DNA from 2 places in the Pseudolabrys sp. FHR47 genome. Region 2 is predicted to be linked to the other one. Evidence: riboswitches for the same ligand, from Rfam matches in the RefSeq annotation. Region 2 holds a riboswitch; the other holds the start of a gene.

What was found. A riboswitch is a leader RNA that binds a small molecule or an ion and turns the genes downstream of it on or off. The one in region 2 is predicted to bind cobalamin.
Positions count from the first base shown of each region.
Region 1: linked by a shared signal. The riboswitch ahead of E8Q40_RS09350 (TonB-dependent siderophore receptor) and the one ahead of E8Q40_RS19855 (ribonucleoside-diphosphate reductase subunit alpha) in region 2 are both predicted to bind cobalamin.

Region 1 is NZ_CP039740.1:1,899,909-1,904,026, reverse strand. Features, by position in the region: gene E8Q40_RS09360 (hypothetical protein) at 1-43, opposite strand, end outside; gene E8Q40_RS09355 (hypothetical protein) at 55-624, opposite strand; gene E8Q40_RS09350 (TonB-dependent siderophore receptor) at 720-2,660, opposite strand; cobalamin riboswitch at 2,874-3,158, opposite strand; gene E8Q40_RS09345 (tetratricopeptide repeat protein) at 3,313-3,864, shown strand.
Region 2 is NZ_CP039740.1:4,077,616-4,081,733, forward strand. Features, by position in the region: gene E8Q40_RS19850 (imelysin family protein) at 1-806, opposite strand, end outside; cobalamin riboswitch at 1,327-1,553, shown strand; gene E8Q40_RS19855 (ribonucleoside-diphosphate reductase subunit alpha) at 1,650-4,118, shown strand, end outside.

The DNA.
Region 1 (4,118 bases), 2.2 Mb from region 2:
ACAGCGTCGCCCCGACAATCAGCCATCGCACCCGCAACGCCATCCCCTTTCACTCTACATCTTTGACAGCCTGGCGACGTCGATTGCCTGAGCGTAGGCCACCTTGCTCGCCGCATCCGCCGAGCCCTGAACGTTGATCAGGAACTTGTTGGCGACGACCATCATGACATCGCCGTCCGGGTTTTGCACCGCGCGCTGACTGCCGACACGGATCAGCTTGCCGAACGCACCGGCCATCGCCGGATTACTCAGCATCGGCGCGAACTGCATCACCAGCGCCGAATCGCCCGTGATCGAAACTTCCACTGTGTCGCCCTTGGCGTTGGTGTAAGTACGGTTCGCCGCCGAGACGCCGCCTAATATGGCGCCGCCGACCGCGCTGGTCTGCGCCTTGTCGGCCTGCCAGCCGGACAACGGTTCGGGCAACAGCGCCACATAGCCTTCGGCATTCTTTTGCGCGATCAACTGCGAGGCAAGGTCGAGCGACTGCTTGGCGCCGGTCATGTCGCCGGCTTGGTAGGCTTTACGCCCCTGCTCGATGGCATCGAGAATATCGTCGGCCCGCGCCGGCGCCACTGCAAGCGCGATGAGCACAAGACCTGCGGTCAGTAGCGAACGTGGCATTGTTGCCCCCCTGGAATCACTTTCCGGGGCATCCTACCAATTTTTGAAGGTGTACCGCGCGGCCGGCGGCCGCGCGGTAGGCTGTTCCCTCGGCGTTACAGGGTCGAGACCTTGATACCGCCAAAGACGCCCACACCCGGCGCCTTCCAGCCGACCGGCACTTCGTAGCGCTTGTCGAACAGGTTATCGACGCGGCCGAATACCGTGACCTGCTTGTTGACCTCGTAGTTCGCGGCAATATTGACCACCGTGTAGCCTTGGAAATCGCGGGCCGTGAACCAAAGGCCCTGCCGGTCGAAATCCATCCACGGACCGACATAGACAACACTCGCCGAAAGGCCGAGCGCATCGCTGGCCTGATAGGACGCCGTGACATTGGCCTTGTGCTTCGGCCGGCGCAGCAACTCGGTATTGGCGATCTCATCCGTCGCGCCGGTGCGCGTGTAATCGGCGCGGAACCGGAGCCGGTCGCTAGCCTTGATATCGACGAAGGCTTCGTAACCTTCGGTCTTGGCCTTGCCGACATTGACGTAGGTGTTCACCGGCGTGAACACGCTGTTGATCAGATTCTCGATGTCGTTGCGGAAGTAAGTGACGCCGAAGCGCAGGCGGTCGCCGAACAAAGGCTGCTCGAAGCCGAGCTCCCAGCCTTTGCTGGTTTCCGGCTTCAGGTTTGGATTCCCGACATAGCTGTAGTCGCCGACGCCGTAGAGCTCGTACAAGGTCGGCGCCTTGAAGCCGGTGCCGTAGCTGCCCTTCAACTTGGTCTCGCTGCCCGGCACGACGAAAGCCGGCGCGACGCGCCAGGTCGTGTAGCTGCCGAACATGTCGTCGTCATCGACGCGCACATTGCCGACGATGAAGAAGCGCTCGGCGAATTGCGACTGTATCTCGACATAGCCGGCGGTGTTGCCGTTGCTGGCCGAATAGGAAATCGGCGTGCCGGTGAACGCCCCGTAGGTTTGCGTCTTGGCGCGCTCGTCCGAGCGCTCGGCACCGATCACCAGAGTATGCCCCTTGGCGACGGCGATCTCGCCGCGCCAATTCACGGCCGTGCGCGTCCCGTCATTGGTCGTTTCGGGATTGGCGTTGGGGTCCTTGTTGGTGCGTTGCGTATCGGAAACGTTGACGCCCACAGTGTTGATGAAGCGGCCATCGAAAGCGGCATAGACAGCCTCGGCGCGGCCGAAGAAGGCCTTGCTGGTGTAATCGGACCGGGTCGCATAAGGCGCCGTCGGAAATGTGCTTGGATCGTCGTTGGTGTATTTGAGCCGGGCATCGAGATAACGGCCGATGAGATTGACTTTGAGATCGTCCGTCACCTTCGCGCCGAGCCGGGTCGAATAGGTCATGTTGTCGTAGGAATTCGGATTGGCACCCTGCCCGGCCGGCAGCACGTAAGTCGGCGTGACGTCGATGTTTGTCGAGCGCAGATGCGCGACGCTGAAGGCATAGTCGAAGCGATCCTTGGCGCCGCTGACCGCCGCCGACTGGTTGAAGGTGCCGAGCGCGCCGCCTTCGAGCGTGGCCGTGGCCTTCGCCGGCCCCTCGCCTTTCCTGGTGGTGATCGAGATCACGCCGCCGATGGCATTAGCGCCGTAAAGACCGCCCTGCGGCCCGCGCAGCACCTCGACGCGCTCGATGTCGCCAGTGGCGATATGGGCAAGATCGATCGCACCGTTCGGCGTTGTCGGATCGCCAATATCGATGCCGTCGAGAAGTACCTTGACGTGGTTCGAATTGGTGCCGCGCATGAAGATCGCGGTTTGCCCGCCCGGGCCGCCAGTCTGCACCACGTTGAGGCCGGGCACATTGTTCAAAACGTCCGGCAACGTGCGGCGCTGGGTGCGGGCGATGTCGGCGGCGGTGATGACCGTCACCGAGCTGCCGATCTGGTCGAGCGGCGTCGCTATGCCGGTGGCGCTGACCGAGACCTCCGGCAGCACGACCGGTTCGGATTGTTGAGCCGATGCGGCCTGCACCGCGGCAATGACGGCCGCCGCACTCGCGGCAGCCAGATGAAAACGAGCCCCCATAACGCACATTCCTTCGATGGCGCCCGTCCTCGAACGGGCGCGCCGGGTGAAACCAAAACCCGGTGCGAGGAACATGCGAACGCAACGCGGACGATTGACGCCTCGAGACGCTCACCTGCCGATGTTCGCGGGAAAAACCATTCCAACGGACCATCGCACCGGCATTGACGTCACCGCTGCGAAAGCGCCGCTCCGTATGGACCGCCCGTCCACCGGTTGGGTGACTGCGCTGGCAGGTCTCCTGGCTCGCGGGTCATAGCCTGGCGCTTTTAAAAACGCCTTGTTGCGTCCGGCCTTCCCAGGCTCTCGCAGGAGACAAGCTCCGAGGAGAATTCCCAGTGGCCGTTCGGACGCGGGCTCGCCGCTCACAGTTGCGGGGGCAGCCACGGAATGCGCAAAATCGCTAAGCGACAACTATCGCCCGGCGACATTGCGGCCAACCGTGTTCCCTCTTTCGTCCCCGGAGCGACCCGGGGAACCAGCACAGGCAAATCATTCAATGGAACCGCAGGACGAGTCAAGCGCCGTCCCCACAGCGAAATTTCGCGGGTAAGGGATTAAACCGGCTTCACGGAATGTTTTTCTCGTCAGGCAGTCAAACTGTCGTAACCTACTGTTGCTGTGCCGGTTCAACCCAAGAGGTCCAGTCACCATGATCCTCTCCCGCTTCTTCCGCCACCTCCCCGCGGTCGCTGCCGCGGCTCTGCTCGTCACCGCCGTCGGCCTCAATGCTGTCTACGCGGCAGGAACTGACACGCCGACCGATGACAAGAAAAAGGAAAAGAAGAAAGGCAGCGCGATCGAGCAGCCCGAACAGCAGCTTGCTCACGCAAAAGCCTATGACGAATTTGTCCGCGGCTATCGTGCCGCCCGCGACATGATCCTCGCCGGTCAATACGACAAGGGCATTGCCGCCATGCACGCGCTCGGCCGCGACGACAATCCCGATGTCGCCAACTACATCGGCTATGCCAACCGCCGCATGGGTAACTACGAACAATCGAAGATCTGGTACGAGGCAGCGCTGAAGGCCGACCCGAAGCATACCCGCACATGGTCCTATTACGGCATGTGGCAGGCTGAACAGGGCAACCGCGTCAAGGCCAAGGAATACCTGACCAAGGTGGCTTCGCTGTGCGGCAATACGAGCTGCAAGGAGTACGTCGAGCTTAAATCGGTGATTGACGGCACCGGCACCTACTGATCGCCGCACGCGCCGTAACCGGCGACGATTGCGAGCGTCATTGTTAAACCGCCGGGGCAATGCCCGGCGGTTCTTTTTTGCCTGCCGCGATCAGCGCATCACAGAACGCAGAGCGTGGCACGAACGCGATTCGATTCGCGCGTGAGCGACATCGACCGCTGCGATACAGCCCCAAATATCCACCCGCCTCCCTGTAGAACGCGCTGGCGCCGCAATTCCGGATTTTCGCCAAGGCGATCTTTTTGCTCGGCAAT
Region 2 (4,118 bases):
AGCGAGCCCATACCCTTGAGGATCGTCGCCAGGCCGGCCTTGGGTTCGCCATCGAGCAGGTTCTTGCGCGCGGCACCATCCTTGCGCCAGTTGGCGACCATCTCTTCGAGGTCGGCAACAAGCAGTGCGCTGGCCACGGCGAGATACTTCGCGCGGCGGTCACAATTGCCCCCGGTGCACTTCTTCATATCGAAGTCGGTGTAAGGACGCGTGCCCGCACCGGCATCGGTGCCGTTGATATCCTGTCCCCACAGCAGGAATTCGATGGCGTGATATCCCGTCGCCACATTCGCCTCGACCTTGCCGGCTTCATGGAGAACTTCCGACAGCAATTCCGGGGTGATCTGCGAGGCGTCGACTTCCTTGCCGACAACCGTCAGCTTCTTGTTGGCGATCACATTTGCCGCGTAGAGCGGATTTTTGTCGGACTCCTTGCCGTATTTCGCATCGACATAGTCGATCAATCCTTCGTCGAGCGGCCACGCATTCACGCGCCCCTCCCAAGCATCCACAATCGGATTGCCGAAGCGATAGACCTCGGTCTGCATATAGGGAATGCGCGCTGCCTTCCACGCCGCACGCGCCGTATCGAGCGCCTTCTTGCTCGGATTTGCGATCAGCGACTTGATCGCGGCATCGAGCGCTTTCGCCGCAACCAGCGAATCCTCATACCCGGCGAGCGCGATGTCGGCGTAAGTCGTCAGAACCGCCTTGGCGCCGGGCGTCTGCGCCGCGGCAGGCATCACACCGTACAGCGCAATAAAAACGGTCGCTATCAACAGTCGCAAATGCGCAATCATTTTCATTCTCCATCGAGACCAGCCGCAAAGGCATGAGCGGTGACGCGGCCGAAATATGCACGATACGATCGACGTTACTACCACCAACGCACGTTTTTGATGACGAAATATCTCTTTCAACTTATTCCAATCTGAAAGTGCGACGCGGCTCATACCTTCAGCCGACTCGTGAATGAAAGCGCGTCATTCGTTCGACTCGGCACGCACCATGAATGTGGCAGCAATCAGCGGCGCCGCAGGATGCGTCCGTCGCGCTTGTTCACCGAGTCACATCGTGTGTGTTTGGTCGATCATTCGGCGTCATCGACGAGCAGGATCGATAGCGACCGCGTGTTCGATCCTTCGTGTCGAACTCCTACTCGCGCGGCGACCGCAGCCGGCACTCGCAGGGCGCTGGCTCGCCCATCGCGAAGCCGCCGCCTGCTCATCGCAGTCATCGACGGGCCACTAGGCCCGCAATCAACAGACGCCGATTCGCGACACAGAATTTTTCCGCCGCCGCATTGACACTCGGGGCGAACGGGATACTAAATGTAGTTGTCACGGTCCTCTGAATCGCAAGATCAGGGGCCAAGAGGGAAGCCGGTGCGCCCAGTGTCCAAGGACAAAAGGGCAAGGCCGGCGCTGCCCCCGCAACTGTAAGCGGCGAGCCGACGTCGACAGTAAAGCCACTGAATCTCATCGGATTCGGGAAGGCCAGACGAACGCTACGACCCGCGAGCCAGGAGACCTGCCGTGACCAGATGTACGTCCTCGGGCGGGGTGCCCCGGTGGATCGCCAACGGCTTTCCGTAACGGGGAATGCTGCGCGCGAACCTTCGGCTCCGCTCCAACATATGGAATGAGCCGATGTCTCTCGCGCATGATGTTTCCTACTCGTCGAACATTGTTGTTCCCGTCCCGTCGGCAACCTCCACCCCTGCAGAGCCCGGCTACCAGGTCATCCGCCGCAATGGCGCGGTCACGGCTTTCGACGCATCGAAGATCTCTGTTGCCCTGACCAAGGCGTTCCTCGCGGTCGAGGGCCACAGCGCGGCGGCCTCGCGCCGCGTGCATGACATCGTCGAGGCATTGACCGGGCAGATCGTCGCCGGTCTCACCCGCCGCGCCGATGCCGGGCGCACCTTCCATATCGAGGACATTCAGGATCAGGTCGAACTGGCGCTCATGCGTGGTGAGCATCACAAGGTCGCGCGCGCCTATGTGCTTTATCGCGAGGAGCGCGCGCAGGAGCGCGCCAAGGCCAGGCCAGCGTCGACAACTGTCGTTGCCATTCCGGTGCTGCGAACCAAGCTCGACGACGGCTCCCTTATCTCGCTCGACACCGCGCGGCTCGATGCCGTGATCGCGGAAGCCTGCGCCGGACTCGACGGCGTTTCCGTGGAGGCGATCGCCACCGAAACCCACCGCAATCTCTATGACGGCATCTCACTCGACGAACTGGCGCTGGCGCCGATCCTTGCCGCCCGCACTTTGATTGAAACTGAGCCGAACTATTCGAAAGTGAGCGCGCGGCTACTGCTCGACAAATTGCGCCGCGAGGCGCTGAGCTTCGTTTCCGGCCATCCGCGTGAAGCGACGCAGGCGGAGATGAGCGCACGCTATGCCGAATACTTCGCACTCTATATCAAGTCCGGAATTGTCAATGAACTGCTCGATCCCGAACTCGGCCGCTTCGACATCGCCCGGCTCGCCGCCGCGCTCAAGCCCGAGCGTGACCTGCAATTCGACTATCTCGGCTTCCAGACGCTCTACGACCGTTATTTCCTGCATGTACGCGGCACGCGTTTCGAACTGCCGCAGGCCTTCTTCATGCGCGTGGCGATGGGTCTGGCGCTGCGCGAGATCGACCGCGAGGCCCGTGCCATCGAGTTCTACGATCTGTTGTCGTCCTTCGCCTTCATGGCTTCGACACCGACCTTGTTCAACGCCGGCACAACGCGGCCGCAACTCTCGTCCTGCTTCCTGACCACCGTCGCCGACGATCTCGACGGCATCTTCAAGGCGATCAAGGATAATGCCCTGCTCGCCAAATATTCCGGCGGCCTCGGCAATGACTGGACCAATGTCCGTGGCCTGGGCGCACACATCAAGGGCACCAATGGCGAAAGCCAGGGCGTCGTGCCATTCCTGAAGGTCGCCAACGACACTGCCATCGCCGTGAACCAGGGCGGTAAGCGGAAGGGCGCGGTCTGCGCCTATCTCGAGACCTGGCACGTCGACATCGAGGAGTTCCTCGACCTGCGCAAGAATACCGGCGACGACCGTCGCCGCACCCATGACATGAACACAGCGAACTGGGTGCCGGACCTGTTCATGGAGCGCGTTGCAACGGACGCCGGCTGGACCCTGTTCTCGCCGGACGAGACGCCCGATCTGCACGACCTTTACGGCCCGGCCTTCAAGGCCGCTTACGAGACCTATGAGGCCAAGGCGGCGCGCGGCGAGATCAAGGTGTTCAAGCAGGTGCGCGCTTCGGATTTGTGGCGCCGCATGCTCACTATGTTGTTCGAGACCGGACATCCCTGGGTCACCTTCAAGGACCCGTGCAACATCCGTTCGCCGCAGGGCCACGTCGGCGTGGTGCATTCGTCCAATCTCTGCACCGAAATCACACTGAACACCTCGGCCGACGAAGTTGCAGTGTGCAATCTCGGCTCGATCAATCTCTTCGCCCATGTCGGCCCGAACGGGCTCGATCACGCCAGGCTGGCGCATACCGTGACCACGGCGATGCGCATGCTCGACAATGTGATCGACATCAATTTCTACACCATCCCGGAGGCACGACGCTCGAACCTGCGCCATCGCCCCGTCGGGCTCGGTATCATGGGCTTTCAGGATGCCTTGCAGGCTTTACGGCTGCCCTATGCATCCGATGCTGCTGTGGCCTTCGCCGACGAGAGCATGGAAGCGATCTCGTTCCACGCCATTTCGGCCTCCTGCGATCTCGCCGCCGAGCGCGGCCGCTATCCGAGTTTCGACGGCTCGCTCTGGTCGAAGGGAATCCTGCCGATCGATTCCATCCAATTGCTGGACGATGCCCGCGGCGGGCTCGATCTCGACCGCTCGGCGCGATTGAAGTGGGACGAACTGCGCGAGCGCGTGAAGAAGGTCGGCATGCGCAACTCCAACACCATGGCGATCGCGCCGACGGCGACGATCTCCAACATCTGCGGCGTGTCGCAATCGATCGAGCCCGGCTACCAGAACCTCTACGTCAAATCGAACATGTCGGGCGACTTCACGGTCGTGAACGAAGCGCTGGTGCGCGACCTCAAGGCGCGCGGCCTGTGGGACGAGGTCATGGTGTCGGAT